4 regions of the Metabacillus sp. cB07 genome follow, and region 1 is predicted to be linked to each of the others. Evidence: a T-box and tRNA genes for the amino acid it is inferred to sense, from the RefSeq annotation. Region 1 holds a T-box; the other regions hold tRNA genes.
The links. The T-box of region 1 lies ahead of thrS (threonine--tRNA ligase). A T-box ahead of a tRNA ligase gene usually reads a tRNA of that ligase, here a tRNA-Thr.
Positions count from the first base shown of each region.

Region 2: it encodes a tRNA-Thr, which carries the amino acid that the T-box ahead of thrS (threonine--tRNA ligase) is inferred to sense. The anticodon was not compared.
Region 3: it encodes a tRNA-Thr, which carries the amino acid that the T-box ahead of thrS (threonine--tRNA ligase) is inferred to sense. The anticodon was not compared.
Region 4: it encodes a tRNA-Thr, which carries the amino acid that the T-box ahead of thrS (threonine--tRNA ligase) is inferred to sense. The anticodon was not compared.

Region 1 covers NZ_CP069296.1:3,067,757-3,071,950, forward strand. Annotated here, with positions in the region: gene thrS (threonine--tRNA ligase) at 1-1,562, opposite strand, end outside; T-box leader at 1,617-1,858, opposite strand; gene ytxC (putative sporulation protein YtxC) at 1,937-2,761, opposite strand; gene dnaI (primosomal protein DnaI) at 2,878-3,813, opposite strand; gene JOJ89_RS15805 (replication initiation and membrane attachment family protein) at 3,835-4,194, opposite strand, start outside.
Region 2 covers NZ_CP069296.1:3,286,163-3,290,356, reverse strand. Annotated here, with positions in the region: rRNA gene JOJ89_RS16935 (23S ribosomal RNA) at 1-2,263, shown strand, start outside; rRNA gene rrf (5S ribosomal RNA) at 2,392-2,507, shown strand; tRNA gene JOJ89_RS16925 (tRNA-Val) at 2,528-2,603, shown strand; tRNA gene JOJ89_RS16920 (tRNA-Thr) at 2,622-2,697, shown strand; tRNA gene JOJ89_RS16915 (tRNA-Lys) at 2,715-2,790, shown strand; tRNA gene JOJ89_RS16910 (tRNA-Leu) at 2,805-2,885, shown strand; tRNA gene JOJ89_RS16905 (tRNA-Gly) at 2,893-2,964, shown strand; tRNA gene JOJ89_RS16900 (tRNA-Leu) at 2,975-3,063, shown strand; tRNA gene JOJ89_RS16895 (tRNA-Arg) at 3,078-3,154, shown strand; tRNA gene JOJ89_RS16890 (tRNA-Pro) at 3,160-3,236, shown strand; tRNA gene JOJ89_RS16885 (tRNA-Ala) at 3,252-3,327, shown strand; tRNA gene JOJ89_RS16880 (tRNA-Met) at 3,359-3,435, shown strand; tRNA gene JOJ89_RS16875 (tRNA-Ile) at 3,441-3,517, shown strand; tRNA gene JOJ89_RS16870 (tRNA-Ser) at 3,533-3,625, shown strand; tRNA gene JOJ89_RS16865 (tRNA-Met) at 3,671-3,747, shown strand; tRNA gene JOJ89_RS16860 (tRNA-Asp) at 3,751-3,826, shown strand; tRNA gene JOJ89_RS16855 (tRNA-Phe) at 3,837-3,912, shown strand; tRNA gene JOJ89_RS16850 (tRNA-His) at 3,958-4,033, shown strand; tRNA gene JOJ89_RS16845 (tRNA-Gly) at 4,051-4,124, shown strand; tRNA gene JOJ89_RS16840 (tRNA-Ile) at 4,130-4,194, shown strand, end outside.
Region 3 covers NZ_CP069296.1:170,770-174,963, reverse strand. Annotated here, with positions in the region: gene rocF (arginase) at 1-541, opposite strand, end outside; tRNA gene JOJ89_RS01025 (tRNA-Ala) at 726-798, opposite strand; tRNA gene JOJ89_RS01020 (tRNA-Gly) at 804-878, opposite strand; tRNA gene JOJ89_RS01015 (tRNA-Leu) at 886-966, opposite strand; tRNA gene JOJ89_RS01010 (tRNA-Lys) at 981-1,056, opposite strand; tRNA gene JOJ89_RS01005 (tRNA-Gln) at 1,109-1,183, opposite strand; tRNA gene JOJ89_RS01000 (tRNA-Tyr) at 1,298-1,382, opposite strand; tRNA gene JOJ89_RS00995 (tRNA-Thr) at 1,392-1,467, opposite strand; tRNA gene JOJ89_RS00990 (tRNA-Val) at 1,495-1,570, opposite strand; tRNA gene JOJ89_RS00985 (tRNA-Glu) at 1,610-1,684, opposite strand; tRNA gene JOJ89_RS00980 (tRNA-Thr) at 1,703-1,775, opposite strand; tRNA gene JOJ89_RS00975 (tRNA-Asn) at 1,777-1,851, opposite strand; rRNA gene rrf (5S ribosomal RNA) at 1,875-1,990, opposite strand; rRNA gene JOJ89_RS00965 (23S ribosomal RNA) at 2,118-4,194, opposite strand, start outside.
Region 4 covers NZ_CP069296.1:624,198-628,391, forward strand. Annotated here, with positions in the region: rRNA gene JOJ89_RS03215 (23S ribosomal RNA) at 1-726, shown strand, start outside; rRNA gene rrf (5S ribosomal RNA) at 855-970, shown strand; tRNA gene JOJ89_RS03225 (tRNA-Asn) at 987-1,061, shown strand; tRNA gene JOJ89_RS03230 (tRNA-Ser) at 1,066-1,155, shown strand; tRNA gene JOJ89_RS03235 (tRNA-Glu) at 1,165-1,239, shown strand; tRNA gene JOJ89_RS03240 (tRNA-Val) at 1,255-1,330, shown strand; tRNA gene JOJ89_RS03245 (tRNA-Met) at 1,413-1,489, shown strand; tRNA gene JOJ89_RS03250 (tRNA-Asp) at 1,493-1,568, shown strand; tRNA gene JOJ89_RS03255 (tRNA-Phe) at 1,579-1,654, shown strand; tRNA gene JOJ89_RS03260 (tRNA-Thr) at 1,668-1,743, shown strand; tRNA gene JOJ89_RS03265 (tRNA-Tyr) at 1,753-1,837, shown strand; tRNA gene JOJ89_RS03270 (tRNA-Trp) at 1,855-1,928, shown strand; tRNA gene JOJ89_RS03275 (tRNA-His) at 1,956-2,028, shown strand; tRNA gene JOJ89_RS03280 (tRNA-Gln) at 2,062-2,136, shown strand; tRNA gene JOJ89_RS03285 (tRNA-Gly) at 2,195-2,269, shown strand; tRNA gene JOJ89_RS03290 (tRNA-Cys) at 2,279-2,352, shown strand; tRNA gene JOJ89_RS03295 (tRNA-Leu) at 2,374-2,459, shown strand; tRNA gene JOJ89_RS03300 (tRNA-Leu) at 2,495-2,575, shown strand; gene JOJ89_RS03305 (hypothetical protein) at 2,821-3,456, shown strand; gene JOJ89_RS03310 (cupin domain-containing protein) at 3,671-4,194, shown strand, end outside.

The sequences.
Region 1 (4,194 bases):
ACCCCGCGGTGAATAACAACCGGACGGTGCTGTTTGCCGTCTTCGCCGACATAATTCAGATCAAAGCGTTCAGGCAATAAGAAGTCAAGCTGCACAGTAGAAAGCGTTTCGTCTTTTCCAAGTGCTGTGCGGACCTGAACATCAAGCTTAGGACCATAGAACGCCGCTTCCCCTTCTGCTTCAAAATAGTCATGGCCAAGCTCATCCATAGCAGATTTAAGCATACTCTGTGCTTTTTCCCACATCGCATCATCGTCAAAGTATTTCTCTTTGTCTTCCGGATCGCGGTAGGAAAGACGGAAGGAATAGTCATTGATGCCAAAGTCTTTATAAACTTCTTCAACAAGCTTTACAACCCGGATAAATTCATCCTTGATTTGGTCAGGGCGGACAAAGATATGGGCGTCATTCAGTGTCATCGCGCGGACACGCTGCAGGCCTGTAAGAGCTCCTGACATCTCATAGCGGTGCATCGTTCCAAGCTCCGCCACGCGAATCGGAAGTTCGCGGTAGCTGTGAATATCGTGCTTGTACACCATCATGTGATGCGGGCAGTTCATCGGACGAAGAACAAGTTCCTCATTGTCCATGGACATAGCAGGGAACATGTCATCCTGATAATGATCCCAGTGTCCGGATGTTTTGTACAGCTCGACACTGCCAAGCACAGGTGTATACACATGCTGGTAGCCCAGACGTTCTTCTTTATCCACAATGTAGCGTTCTACGATGCGGCGGATTGTCGCGCCTTTTGGAAGCCAGATCGGAAGACCCTGTCCTACTTTTTGAGACGTTGTAAACAGGCTCAGTTCTTTTCCAAGCTTGCGGTGATCGCGCTCTTTCGCTTCTTCAAGCAGGCGCAGATGCTCATCAAGGTCTGCTTTTTTAATGAAAGCCGTACCGTAAATGCGCTGCAGCATTTTATTGTTGCTGTCCCCGCGCCAGTATGCGCCGGCTACACTCAAGAGCTTAAATTCTTTCAGCTTTCCTGTTGAAGGAACATGCACTCCGCGGCAGAGGTCAAAGAAATCGCCCTGTTCATAGATGGTCACTTTTTCCCCTTCAGGAATGGCATCAAGCAGTTCAAGCTTTAAGTGATCGCCGATTTCTTCATACAGAGCCTTTGCTTCTTCGCGTGTTACTTCTTTGCGCACAACCTCTATGTTTTCATTGATGATCTTCTTCATTTCTTTTTCAATCGCCGGCAGATCCTCAGCTGAGATGGATTCTTCCATATCGATGTCATAGTAGAACCCGTTTTCAATAACAGGACCGATTCCAAGCTTTACATCTCCATATAATCGCTTAATTGCCTGGGCCAGTACGTGGGCAGAGCTGTGGCGGATGATTCCCAGAGCATCCGGGCTGTCGAGTGTGACAATTTCAATGCTCCCGTCCTGCTCGATCGGTGTTTTCAAATCAATCAGTTCACCGTTCAGTTTACCGGCAATGGATTTTTTTCTAAGACCCGGGCTGATGGAGGTTGCAATATCTTCAGTTGAGGTGCCTGCCTGATATTCCTTTACAGCTCCGTCCGGAAAAGTAATGTTTACAATTGACATCCTGTCGTCACTCCTTGCATGTTTTCTTAAAAAATAAAAAACTCGTCCCTTAAAATAAGGGACGAGTGATTATTCGCCGTGGTTCCACCCTTGTTTCCATTCACAATACGCACAGTGAATGGCTCAAAAAAGATCTGTAACGGGATTTCCCGTCAGCACTTACTGGGGACCCGAGTCCTTTTCAAAGCTGAAGTTCAGAGGCGGTAAGCAGGTTATTCGTACTGGGAAGCTTTCAGCCGTGTCTTCCCTCTCTTTGAGCCGTGATAACTCACCCGTGTCCTCATCAAAACATTTCTTCTATTCATAACGTATTATAAAAGCATTCCGGGAGGAAATCAAGCCGATTCCGCTTTTTCCCTTTCGGAAGCTGAATTTTAAACGCCTGCCATCTTTCTTGGATAAATGCTGACTCGTTCAAGAAAGATATTCTGGATCGTCTGCACCATTCCATAATCAGGTGAATCTGTATACAGGTGGATCCTCCCTGGGGCTATGGAGACAAGTGGAGCCAAAAGGGAAGCATCGATATACATCGGGTGCTGATGAACGAACGTCCTGTCAATATGCCCCGCTAAATCCTCTTTGCTGATTTCTGAAAAATGTTCATTATAAACGGTCAGGTCCTGTTCATGAACAATATGAATGACCTCTGCCTTCGTTTCCCTGTTCATGGCATACTCTCTTAAACTATGAATAAACGTCTGATATTCCTGTTCAAGCTTATACTCTTCAATCGCAAGCTCAATATATTTATATAAACGCTCCACATAGCTGTGGAGACGGAATTTTATAAAAGATGAAAGAGCAAATGCTAGATCAGGCTTAATAAAGTCATTCAACGCTTCATAAATCGGCGTTTCTCTCACGGGGAGCTGTTTTGCGCCGGGAATTTCCGTCCGTTCACCTTCAATGATCGCCTCTGCAATATGTATGATTTGCTGTTGCTCTTCAGGCTCATGAAAATAAAAGCGGTCCCTGATGATCGAAAGCATAAGACGTGATTCATTGTATTTAAGAATATAAGACGCAAGCGCCGGAATAAAAAGCGTTCTTGCCGCCGCATCAAAATCACTTGCCGAAACCCCGACTCCGTTTCCGTCAATTATGCACAATTCAACGTTCCGCCGATTCTGCTTAAGGACAAGCATTGTATAAAATCTTTCTGCTTCATCCGGAGAATTAAAAAATACTTTGATCAAGGTTGTCCCCCCTTTTAGCCAATACCTGATTCCATGTATATGGCCAGAGAAGAACAATTAGAATCACAAACCTAAAAAAAGCAGCACGCCGCAGAATTTGCGGTATACTGCTTTTTCTATCTTTCGCGCCAGTTGCGGCCTTTCAGTTCGAACGGTTCTGCCAGATACTTGATTCTCTCCATAATTCTCGCTGATTTTACAGGCTCTTCTTCGCCCCGCTGTGTAACGCTTAAATGCGACTGAAGATCTTTCATGCTGAAATTGGAGGTGAAAAACGTTGGAAGGTTTTCAAGCATGCGGTATTGGAGAATTGACCCGAGAATATCATCGCGCACCCAGCTTGACATCGCCTCGGCGCCAATGTCATCAAGCATAAGCACCTTTACCTTTTTAACCGCCTCAACCTTCTCTTCCAGCGAATGATCATGCATGGAGCTTTTTAATTCTCTGAAAAATTCCGGCACATACACTAGCATGGAAGGAATCTTTTTCTTTGCCAGTTCGTTTGCAATCGCTCCGAGAATATAGGTTTTGCCGATCCCGAACGGTCCGTATAAGTACAGCCCTTTGCGGTACTTGCCCTCCTGATAGTCCCTGCTGAAGCTGAGGGCCATGTCCACAACCTTCAGCCTGCTTGCTTCCTTGAGGTCGATGTCTTCAAGGGTTGCATTCAGAACGTCCCGGGGAATAAACATGGACTTGATGAGCGACTGCTGTTTTTTCCGTTCGTCATCCGCTTCTTTCGTCGGGCAGACCTCATATTTCAGGTCAATGGTTTTTCCCTGAAGGATGAGCTTCGGATGATAGCCTTCTACTAGATTTTTGCATTCTCGGAGACTCGGGCAGTCGGCGCAGCGCTTGCTTTGTCCAATGTATTCATAGAGTTTGATCAGGCTTCTGTTGATCATTTCTTCATTCACTTCAGAACTGTTTTCATGCAGAAACTCCTGGATATCCGGATTTTGCATGATCTGAGCCTTCATGGCACCCAGCCTCTTCTGAAAATCCTCCCGGCCTGAAAGACGCCCAAGAGATTTGTTGATGGATTCCATTTTGTTCACCTCCGCCTGAGATTAATTTTGTTCCCTGTACTGTCTGAGCTTTTCTTCAAGCCGTTTCCGTTCGAGCTCTGTTGCTTCGTCATCCTGTTCTGCGGCTGGAACTGCACGTTCTTCGCTTTGCTGTAAATACTCGGGCAGGGTTTCTTTCCGGACGATTTTTCTGCCGGAAGATGTTTTCTTTGAAGCCCAGTCCTGGTACTTTCTGTGCTCCTGCTTTGCAAGGTCCATCGCATCCTTTACAGTTGACACCTGTTTCCGGGCCCAGTGGCTCGCGATTCGCTGAACATACGTCTTTGAGAGCTTCATGTCGGTTTTGAGCATGACATAGTAAATCAGGACATTCACAACGCCTGGATGAAGCTTTTGTTTAAA
Region 2 (4,194 bases), 220 kb from region 1:
CAGCGAAAGCGAGTCTGAATAGGGCGAATTAGTACGTGGTCGTAGACCCGAAACCAGGTGATCTACCCATGTCCAGGGTGAAGTTCAGGTAACCCTGAATGGAGGGCCCGAACCCACGCACGTTGAAAAGTGCGGGGATGAGGTGTGGGTAGCGGAGAAATTCCAATCGAACTTGGAGATAGCTGGTTCTCTCCGAAATAGCTTTAGGGCTAGCCTCGAGTATGAGAGTCTTGGAGGTAGAGCACTGATTGGACTAGGGGCCCTCATCGGGTTACCGAATTCAGTCAAACTCCGAATGCCAAAGACTTGCTCCTCGGGAGTCAGACTGCGAGTGATAAGATCCGTAGTCAAGAGGGAAACAGCCCAGACCGCCAGCTAAGGTCCCAAAGTATACGTTAAGTGGAAAAGGATGTGGAGTTGCTTAGACAACCAGGATGTTGGCTTAGAAGCAGCCACCATTTAAAGAGTGCGTAATAGCTCACTGGTCGAGTGACTCTGCGCCGAAAATGTACCGGGGCTAAACGTATCACCGAAGCTGCGGACTGTTCTTACGAACAGTGGTAGGAGAGCGTTCTAAGGGCGTCGAAGCCAGACCGGAAGGACTGGTGGAGCGCTTAGAAGTGAGAATGCCGGTATGAGTAGCGAAAGAGGGGTGAGAATCCCCTCCACCGAATGCCTAAGGTTTCCTGAGGAAGGCTCGTCCGCTCAGGGTTAGTCGGGACCTAAGCCGAGGCCGAAAGGCGTAGGCGATGGACAACAGGTTGATATTCCTGTACCACCTCCTCACCATTTGAGCAATGGGGGGACGCAGGAGGATAGGGCAAGCGCGCTGTTGGATATGCGCGTCCAAGCAGTTAGGCCGGGAAGTAGGCAAATCCGCTTCCCATATAAGGCTGAGCTGTGATGGCGAGGGAAATTTAGTACCGAAGTTCCTGATTCCACACTGCCAAGAAAAGCCTCTAGCGAGGTGAGAGGTGCCCGTACCGCAAACCGACACAGGTAGGCGAGGAGAGAATCCTAAGGTGAGCGAGAGAACTCTCGTTAAGGAACTCGGCAAAATGACCCCGTAACTTCGGGAGAAGGGGTGCTTTTTAGGGTGAATAGCCCTGAAAAGCCGCAGTGAATAGGCCCAGGCGACTGTTTAGCAAAAACACAGGTCTCTGCGAAGCCGCAAGGCGAAGTATAGGGGCTGACGCCTGCCCGGTGCTGGAAGGTTAAGGGGAGAGGTTAGCGCAAGCGAAGCTTTGAACCGAAGCCCCAGTAAACGGCGGCCGTAACTATAACGGTCCTAAGGTAGCGAAATTCCTTGTCGGGTAAGTTCCGACCCGCACGAAAGGCGTAACGATCTGGGCACTGTCTCAACGAGAGACTCGGTGAAATTATAGTACCTGTGAAGATGCAGGTTACCCGCGACAGGACGGAAAGACCCCGTGGAGCTTTACTGCAGCCTGATATTGAATTTTGGTACAGCTTGTACAGGATAGGTAGGAGCCTTGGAAGCCGGAGCGCAAGCTTCGGTGGAGGCATTGGTGGGATACTACCCTTGCTGTATTGAAATTCTAACCCGCAGCCCTTACCGGGCTGGGAGACAGTGTCAGGCGGGCAGTTTGACTGGGGCGGTCGCCTCCTAAAATGTAACGGAGGCGCCCAAAGGTTCCCTCAGAATGGTTGGAAATCATTCGCAGAGTGTAAAGGCACAAGGGAGCTTGACTGCGAGACCTACAAGTCGAGCAGGGACGAAAGTCGGGCTTAGTGATCCGGTGGTTCCGCATGGAAGGGCCATCGCTCAACGGATAAAAGCTACCCCGGGGATAACAGGCTTATCTCCCCCAAGAGTCCACATCGACGGGGAGGTTTGGCACCTCGATGTCGGCTCATCGCATCCTGGGGCTGTAGTCGGTCCCAAGGGTTGGGCTGTTCGCCCATTAAAGCGGTACGCGAGCTGGGTTCAGAACGTCGTGAGACAGTTCGGTCCCTATCCGTCGTGGGCGCAGGAAATTTGAGAGGAGCTGTCCTTAGTACGAGAGGACCGGGATGGACGCACCGCTGGTGTACCAGTTGTCTTGCCAAAGGCATCGCTGGGTAGCTATGTGCGGAAGGGATAAGTGCTGAAAGCATCTAAGCATGAAGCCCCCCTCAAGATGAGATTTCCCATCACATTTGTGAGTAAGAACCCTGAAAGATGATCAGGTTGATAGGTCTGAGGTGGAAGCGCGGTGACGTGTGGAGCTGACAGATACTAATCGTTCGAGGACTTAACCACAGTCTAACTAAGCGTGAATTGCACGTGAATCTTGTTATCAAACGTTATTCAGTTTTGAAAGAATAACTTCTTTCAAAAAAAAGCTTGAAATCTTCGGATTTCATAGTATAATAATTTTTGTCACTATGTCTGGTGATGATGGCAAAGAGGTCACACCCGTTCCCATGCCGAACACGGAAGTTAAGCTCTTTAGCGCCGATGGTAGTTGGGGGTTTCCCCCTGTGAGAGTAGGACGTTGCCAGGCTGCTGACAAAAATTAAACCCGGAGGATTAGCTCAGCTGGGAGAGCATCTGCCTTACAAGCAGAGGGTCGGCGGTTCGAGCCCGTCATCCTCCACCATATGATTTTTTTGGACATGCCGGTGTAGCTCAATTGGTAGAGCAACTGACTTGTAATCAGTAGGTTGGGGGTTCAAGTCCTCTCGCCGGCACCACCAGATTTACTATATTTGTGCCATTAGCTCAGTCGGTAGAGCATCTGACTTTTAATCAGAGGGTCGAAGGTTCGAGTCCTTCATGGCACACCATTTTTCCTTAATATGCGGGTGTGGCGGAATTGGCAGACGCGCTAGACTTAGGATCTAGTGTCTTTGACGTGGGGGTTCGAGTCCCTTCACCCGCATGATATTGCGGAAGTAGTTCAGTGGTAGAACACCACCTTGCCAAGGTGGGGGTCGCGGGTTCGAATCCCGTCTTCCGCTCTTTGAATAAGCCGGGGTGGCGGAACTGGCAGACGCACAGGACTTAAAATCCTGCGGTAGGTGACTACCGTACCGGTTCGATTCCGGTCCTCGGCACCACACACATTTAATATGCGCCCGTAGCTCAATTGGATAGAGCGTTTGACTACGGATCAAAAGGTTATGGGTTCGACTCCTATCGGGCGCGCCATATTACGGGAAGTAGCTCAGCTTGGTAGAGCACTTGGTTTGGGACCAAGGGGTCGCAGGTTCGAATCCTGTCTTCCCGACCATTTTCATAGATTTAAGGGGCCTTAGCTCAGCTGGGAGAGCGCCTGCCTTGCACGCAGGAGGTCAGCGGTTCGATCCCGCTAGGCTCCACCATTTTAATAGAAGTAATTGACTTTGTTCCTGGGGCGGTGTAGCTCAGCTGGCTAGAGCGTACGGTTCATACCCGTGAGGTCGTGGGTTCGACTCCCTCCGCCGCTACCAAAAAAGGACCTTTAGCTCAGTTGGTTAGAGCAGACGGCTCATAACCGTCCGGTCGTAGGTTCGAGTCCTACAAGGTCCACCATTCTATTTTCCATACGGAGGTATACCCAAGTCCGGCTGAAGGGATCGGTCTTGAAAACCGACAGGGGGGTCAAACCCCGCGGGGGTTCGAATCCCTCTACCTCCTCCATTTCTTTTATCTTCAGCAAAACAAATCAGCACTAATTATTATTATCGCGGGGTGGAGCAGTCTGGTAGCTCGTCGGGCTCATAACCCGAAGGTCGCAGGTTCAAATCCTGTCCCCGCAACCAAATGGTCCCGTGGTGTAGCGGTTAACATGCCTGCCTGTCACGCAGGAGATCGCCGGTTCGATCCCGGTCGGGACCGCCATTCTTATAAAGGCTTGGTAGCTCAGTCGGTAGAGCAAAGGACTGAAAATCCTTGTGTCGGCGGTTCGATTCCGTCCCAAGCCACCATTTTCTTTTGCAAATATTTTAGCTTTAGACATTTTACAGATAGTGGCGGTTGTGGCGAAGTGGTTAACGCACCAGATTGTGGCTCTGGCATTCGTGGGTTCGATTCCCATCAGTCGCCCCATTTTATCTTTATTTACTGCGGGTGTAGTTTAATGGTAAAACCTCAGCCTTCCAAGCTGATGTCGTGGGTTCGATTCCCATCACCCGCTCCAATAATGGGCCTATAGCTCAGCTGGTTAGAGCGCACGCCTGATAAGCGTGAGGTCGATGGTTCGAGTCCAT
Region 3 (4,194 bases), 1.3 Mb from region 1:
CACCCTGATCAAGCGACCTGGCACCTATAATCACAATGTTCTCAGGCTTTACTTTAGGTGTGTAGCCTCCAATTCTCGTGAGTGCCTCATCACCGATTCCAATGCTGACAGCAAGAGGCATACCATGAATATTGCCTGATGGTGACGTTTCTCCAGTGTTTAAATCGCCATGGGCATCGTACCAGATGACTCCGAGATTCTCATAGTGCTTTGACACCCCTGCAAGCGTCCCGATTGCAATGCTGTGGTCTCCGCCGAAAACAAGTGGAAAAGAACCCGATTTGATCGCTTCATCCACCTGATCTGAAAGCTTCACACTGGCCTCTGACACCGCTTTCAAATTTCTCAGGTTATTGGCTGCTTCTTCTTCTCTGTTCGCACGACCAATCTCAATATCGCCCTTATCTTCAATCTTATAGCTGAGCCCTTCTAATCTCTCAACAACACCGGCATATCGAATCGCACTCGGCCCCATATCGACACCGCGGCGCATTTGTCCAAGATCCATTGGTACTCCAATAATTGATATTCTTTCTTTCATCTCAATCATCCCCCTTATTAGAAGCCTGTGCCTCTATTGTACGTTCAAAAAGGGAGATGACTCAACTCGACAAAATTATGTATATATATACAGAGTTTTCTGTTAAATAAATGACTCAATAACTCCTCCGAACCATTTTTGGAAAACAAAAAAACCTAAGACCATATAGTCTTAGGTTTAAAGATGGAGCCTAGCGGGATCGAACCGCTGACCTCCTGCGTGCAAGGCAGGCGCTCTCCCAGCTGAGCTAAGGCCCCGAATATGGAGCGGAAGACGGGATTCGAACCCGCGACCCCCACCTTGGCAAGGTGGTGTTCTACCACTGAACTACTTCCGCAACATCATGCGGGTGAAGGGACTCGAACCCCCACGTCAAAGACACTAGATCCTAAGTCTAGCGCGTCTGCCAATTCCGCCACACCCGCATATTAAGGAAAAATGGTGTGCCATGAAGGACTCGAACCTTCGACCCTCTGATTAAAAGTCAGATGCTCTACCGACTGAGCTAATGGCACATAAATGAATTCAGTCTTAAGATCCTGCGCAGACACACAGTTCAAAAGAAAATGGCTGGGCTAGCTGGATTCGAACCAGCGCATGACGGAGTCAAAGTCCGTTGCCTTACCGCTTGGCTATAGCCCAATGAAAGTATGTAATTTATAAAATTGGAATTGACCGTAAAAAGGTTTATGTTAACTAACCTTATTATTTACAGTCCAGACAAAAACTATTCAATTCCAGCTTGTCTAAATAAAATGGTGGAGGGGGACGGATTCGAACCGCCGAACCCGGAGGGAGCGGATTTACAGTCCGCCGCGTTTAGCCACTTCGCTACCCCTCCACATTTCAGTGGTGCCGGCGAGAGGACTTGAACCCCCAACCTACTGATTACAAGTCAGTTGCTCTACCAATTGAGCTACACCGGCATTTGAAGTAAGATTATTTAATTCTTATGGTGGAGGATGACGGGCTCGAACCGCCGACCCTCTGCTTGTAAGGCAGATGCTCTCCCAGCTGAGCTAATCCTCCAGAAGAAAAGAATGTTTAGTATTTCACATAAAAAAACAATGGTGACCCGTACGGGATTCGAACCCGTGTTACCGCCGTGAAAGGGCGGTGTCTTAACCGCTTGACCAACGGGCCAGTTGAAGTTGTAATGTAAGCTCCCAACCGGGCTTGAACCGATGACCTCTTCCTTACCATGGAAGTGCTCTACCGACTGAGCTATGGAAGCATGGCTCCGCAGGTAGGACTCGAACCTACGACCGATCGGTTAACAGCCGATAGCTCTACCACTGAGCTACTGCGGAATAATATAATGATTTGTTCACAAGCCTGGCAACGTCCTACTCTCACAGGGGGAAACCCCCAACTACCATCGGCGCTAAAGAGCTTAACTTCCGTGTTCGGCATGGGAACGGGTGTGACCTCTTTGCCATCATCACCAGACATAGTGACAAAAATTATTATACTATGAAATCCGAAGATTTCAAGCTTTTTTTGAAAGAAGTTATTCTTTCAAAACTGAATAACGTTTGATAACAAGATTCACGTGCAACTTACGCTTAGTTAGACTGTGGTTAAGTCCTCGAACGATTAGTATCTGTCAGCTCCACACGTCACCGCGCTTCCACCTCAGACCTATCAACCTGATCATCTTTCAGGGTTCTTACTCACAAATGTGATGGGAAATCTCATCTTGAGGGGGGCTTCATGCTTAGATGCTTTCAGCACTTATCCCTTCCGCACATAGCTACCCAGCGATGCCTTTGGCAAGACAACTGGTACACCAGCGGTGCGTCCATCCCGGTCCTCTCGTACTAAGGACAGCTCCTCTCAAATTTCCTGCGCCCACGACGGATAGGGACCGAACTGTCTCACGACGTTCTGAACCCAGCTCGCGTACCGCTTTAATGGGCGAACAGCCCAACCCTTGGGACCGACTACAGCCCCAGGATGCGATGAGCCGACATCGAGGTGCCAAACCTCCCCGTCGATGTGGACTCTTGGGGGAGATAAGCCTGTTATCCCCGGGGTAGCTTTTATCCGTTGAGCGATGGCCCTTCCATGCGGAACCACCGGATCACTAAGCCCGACTTTCGTCCCTGCTCGACTTGTAGGTCTCGCAGTCAAGCTCCCTTGTGCCTTTACACTCTGCGAATGATTTCCAACCATTCTGAGGGAACCTTTGGGCGCCTCCGTTACATTTTAGGAGGCGACCGCCCCAGTCAAACTGCCCGCCTGACACTGTCTCCCAGCCCGGTAAGGGCTGCGGGTTAGAATTTCAATACAGCAAGGGTAGTATCCCACCAATGCCTCCACCGAAGCTTGCGCTCCGGCTTCCAAGGCTCCTACCTATCCTGTACAAGCTGTACCAAAATTCAATATCAGGCTGCAGTAAAGCTCCACGGGGTCTTTCCGTCCTGTCGCGGGTAACCTGCATCTTCACAGGTACTATAATTTCACCGAGTCTCTCGTTGAGACAGTGCCCAGATCGTTACGCCTTTCGTGCGGGTCGGAACTTACCCGACAAGGAATTTCGCTACCTTAGGACCGTTATAGTTACGGCCGCCGTTTACTGGGGCTTCGGTTCAAAGCTTCGCTTGCGCTAACCTCTCCCCTTAACCTTCCAGCACCGGGCAGGCGTCAGCCCCTATACTTCGCCTTGCGGCTTCGCAGAGACCTGTGTTTTTGCTAAACAGTCGCCTGGGCCTATTCACTGCGGCTTTTCAGGGCTATTCACCCTAAAAAGCACCCCTTCTCCCGAAGTTACGGGGTCATTTTGCCGAGTTCCTTAACGAGAGTTCTCTCGCTCACCTTAGGATTCTCTCCTCGCCTACCTGTGTCGGTTTGCGGTACGGGCACCTCTCACCTCGCTAGAGGCTTTTCTTGGCAGTGTGGAATCAGGAACTTCGGTACTAAATTTCCCTCGCCATCACAGCTCAGCCTTATATGGGAAGCGGATTTGCCTACTTCCCGGCCTAACTGCTTGGACGCGCATATCCAACAGCGCGCTTGCCCTATCCTCCTGCGTCCCCCCATTGCTCAAATGGTGAGGAGGTGGTACAGGAATATCAACCTGTTGTCCATCGCCTACGCCTTTCGGCCTCGGCTTAGGTCCCGACTAACCCTGAGCGGACGAGCCTTCCTCAGGAAACCTTAGGCATTCGGTGGAGGGGATTCTCACCCCTCTTTCGCTACTCATACCGGCATTCTCACTTCTAAGCGCTCCACCAGTCCTTCCGGTCTGGCTTCGACGCCCTTAGAACGCTCTCCTACCACTGTTCGTAAGAACAGTCCGCAGCTTCGGTGATACGTTTAGCCCCGGTACATTTTCGGCGCAGAGTCACTCGACCAGTGAGCTATTACGCACTCTTTAAATGGTGGCTGCTTCTAAGCCAACATCCTGGTTGTCTAAGCAACTCCACATCCTTTTCCACTTAACGTATACTTTGGGACCTTAGCTGGCGGTCTGGGCTGTTTCCCTCTTGACTACGGATCTTATCACTCGCAGTCTGACTCCCGAGGAGCAAGTCTTTGGCATTCGGAGTTTGACTGAATTCGGTAACCCGATGAGGGCCCCTAGTCCAATCAGTGCTCTACCTCCAAGACTCTCATACTCGAGGCTAGCCCTAAAGCTATTTCGGAGAGAA
Region 4 (4,194 bases), 1.7 Mb from region 1:
ACTACCCTTGCTGTATTGAAATTCTAACCCGCAGCCCTTACCGGGCTGGGAGACAGTGTCAGGCGGGCAGTTTGACTGGGGCGGTCGCCTCCTAAAATGTAACGGAGGCGCCCAAAGGTTCCCTCAGAATGGTTGGAAATCATTCGCAGAGTGTAAAGGCACAAGGGAGCTGACTGCGAGACCTACAAGTCGAGCAGGGACGAAAGTCGGGCTTAGTGATCCGGTGGTTCCGCATGGAAGGGCCATCGCTCAACGGATAAAAGCTACCCCGGGGATAACAGGCTTATCTCCCCCAAGAGTCCACATCGACGGGGAGGTTTGGCACCTCGATGTCGGCTCATCGCATCCTGGGGCTGTAGTCGGTCCCAAGGGTTGGGCTGTTCGCCCATTAAAGCGGTACGCGAGCTGGGTTCAGAACGTCGTGAGACAGTTCGGTCCCTATCCGTCGTGGGCGCAGGAAATTTGAGAGGAGCTGTCCTTAGTACGAGAGGACCGGGATGGACGCACCGCTGGTGTACCAGTTGTCTTGCCAAAGGCATCGCTGGGTAGCTATGTGCGGAAGGGATAAGTGCTGAAAGCATCTAAGCATGAAGCCCCCCTCAAGATGAGATTTCCCATCACATTTGTGAGTAAGAACCCTGAAAGATGATCAGGTTGATAGGTCTGAGGTGGAAGCGCGGTGACGTGTGGAGCTGACAGATACTAATCGTTCGAGGACTTAACCACAGTCTAACTAAGCGTAAATTGCACGTGAATCTTGTTATCAAACGTTATTCAGTTTTGAAAGAATAACTTCTTTCAAAAAAAAGCTTGAAATCTTCGGATTTCATAGTATAATAATTTTTGTCACTATGTCTGGTGATGATGGCAAAGAGGTCACACCCGTTCCCATGCCGAACACGGAAGTTAAGCTCTTTAGCGCCGATGGTAGTTGGGGGTTTCCCCCTGTGAGAGTAGGACGTTGCCAGGCTGGTGAAAATTATTATTCCGCAGTAGCTCAGTGGTAGAGCTATCGGCTGTTAACCGATCGGTCGTAGGTTCGAGTCCTACCTGCGGAGCCATTTTGGAGAGCTGTCCGAGTGGCCGAAGGAGCACGATTGGAAATCGTGTAGGCGGTAACCCGTCTCAAGGGTTCGAATCCCTTGCTCTCCGCCACAACTTTATGGCCCGTTGGTCAAGCGGTTAAGACACCGCCCTTTCACGGCGGTAACACGGGTTCGAATCCCGTACGGGTCACCAACATATTTTCACTGCGGAGGATTAGCTCAGCTGGGAGAGCATCTGCCTTACAAGCAGAGGGTCGGCGGTTCGAGCCCGTCATCCTCCACCATGAAAATTCAAAGCAGCAGCGTAACGGTCAAGCAGGTTTAACACCAACTTATCGGGACGAAAAAGAATTACCTTATTATTATCGCGGGGTGGAGCAGTCTGGTAGCTCGTCGGGCTCATAACCCGAAGGTCGCAGGTTCAAATCCTGTCCCCGCAACCAAATGGTCCCGTGGTGTAGCGGTTAACATGCCTGCCTGTCACGCAGGAGATCGCCGGTTCGATCCCGGTCGGGACCGCCATTTTTATAAAGGCTTGGTAGCTCAGTCGGTAGAGCAAAGGACTGAAAATCCTTGTGTCGGCGGTTCGATTCCGTCCCAAGCCACCATTTACACTTATATGCCGGTGTAGCTCAATTGGTAGAGCAACTGACTTGTAATCAGTAGGTTGGGGGTTCAAGTCCTCTTGCCGGCACCACTGAAATGTGGAGGGGTAGCGAAGTGGCTAAACGCGGCGGACTGTAAATCCGCTCCCTCAGGGTTCGGCGGTTCGAATCCGTCCCCCTCCACCATTTTTAAAAAAGAATACAGGGGTATAGTTTAAAGGTAGAACAGAGGTCTCCAAAACCTCCGGTGTGGGTTCGAGTCCTACTACCCCTGCCAATTTAATTAATCTTATATAGTATAATGGCGGCTGTGGCGAAGTGGTTAACGCACCAGATTGTGGCTCTGGCATTCGTGGGTTCGATTCCCATCAGTCGCCCCTTTTTACTTATTAGGGTTTTTATTTTTGTTTTGGGCTATAGCCAAGCGGTAAGGCAACGGACTTTGACTCCGTCATGCGCTGGTTCGAATCCAGCTAGCCCAGCCATTTTCACTTTAACAGTCATCTTTGTGCACCAGCTGCATAAGATACAATTACAGCGAATGCGGAAGTAGTTCAGTGGTAGAACACCACCTTGCCAAGGTGGGGGTCGCGGGTTCGAATCCCGTCTTCCGCTCCAGAATCTTAAGGCGGCATAGCCAAGTGGTAAGGCAGAGGTCTGCAAAACCTTTATCCCCGGTTCAAATCCGGGTGTCGCCTCCAATTTTTATGAACTCACCCTTAGCCGGGGTGGCGGAACTGGCAGACGCACAGGACTTAAAATCCTGCGGTAGGTGACTACCGTACCGGTTCGATTCCGGTCCTCGGCATCAACCAGTATCCAGTTCAAGAAAATGATCAATTTGCCGGTGTGGCGGAATTGGCAGACGCGCACGACTCAAAATCGTGTTCCTCTGGAGTGTCGGTTCGACCCCGACCACCGGTATCTAAAAAGTAATAAATCTAAAGACTTTCTAACAACATGTTAGGAAGTCTTTTTTTATATAAAAATATTTATTTGCACGAAAGAGGAATTATTTAAAAGATATTTTTACTATTAAGTCAAATGATAAATAATCTTTATATGAGTAGGTAAATATTAATGAATAAAAAGCACTAAAAGTCTTTTCGTTTGTTGTATAATATATCCATATACATGAATTATAAGTATTTATGTTAGAGGGGTAGAATATGAATGAGCTAAATAGTAGGAGTAGATTTAAGGAAAATAAAAAGGTGTCTCCCAAATGTTCAACAGTAGAATTAAATTCTTGGATTAAGGTAGCTTTTCTAATCATAATAGGATGGATACTATTTAAATTTAAGTTGGTTATGTTTGTAACAATGTATAATCTAATATATCTTTTTATTGAGTTTCTTTTCACTATGGGGTTAATAGAACATAATGCTTTGTATAACGAATATAACCAAACCTATTATTTCAATGATAATGAGTTATTAAATTTGTTCATTAATTATGGAGTTGTATTTTCAATCATTGGCTTTATTGACAAATTTTTTCCGGGAATTTACTATATTGTTTTTCAATATATAGAAAAGTTGAGAAACATTATTCCGACGTTTCCATTTAGTGGGCTTGTCAGATCCATTTTATTAATAATAGAACTACTTTTTAAAGTAACTTGGGTATTTTCCGGTAGTGTTATACGTTTTGTCACTTCAGTTTTTAGTTTTATTTTTGTCCTACTATATAAAATTGCTGTTCCTATTTTCAATTCATTATTTAAGTCTCTTGATATTGTTAATGAGAAGTTAGATAGTGCTTCAAATCGATTGGATAGTAGCTCTAGAAAAATGGAGAAATAGTTGCTTCTGGAGTGTCGGTTTGACCCCGATCACCGGCATCTATAGCTTACATAAAAACAAGCAAAGTCAATGCTCTAAGCAAACAGAGCATTGGCTTTTTTGTTATATCTGAACGCCCATCGTGTTGACTCAATCATATAAATTCAACCCCAAGTACCCCCCGCCCACCTCCCTGCATATGATGCTTTTATATGCGCTGAAAGGGTGGAGAAGAATGTATTATTATCCGAATTATTGGTATCCAAATCCTTATTATCCTCAAGTTCATGCACCGATGAACAATTACTACAGAGAACCGGCCTATTGGAACTATCCAGGCAGCTACCCCTCTGAGATGGGTGATTACAGACTCTCATTAAAGGATTATGGAAAAGAGCCATTTGTTATTAATATTAATGAAGCGACGCTGCTGAACAATAATTTCCGGACGGCGTTATGGACAGGAACTCACCTGCAGCTTACGTTAATGAGTCTTAATCCGGGTGAAGATATCGGTTTGGAGATGCATCCTGATGTTGATCAGTTCCTGCGGGTTGAAGAGGGGCAGGGGATTGTTCAGATGGGCAAGAGCAAAGACCAATTGCCTTTCATGCGAAACGTCTATGATGATACGGCGATCATCATACCGGCCGGAACGTGGCACAATGTCACCAATACGGGCAAATCTCCGCTGAAACTTTATTCGATCTATGCTCCTCCAAACCATCCGTTTGGTACGGTTCATGAGACGAAAGCGGA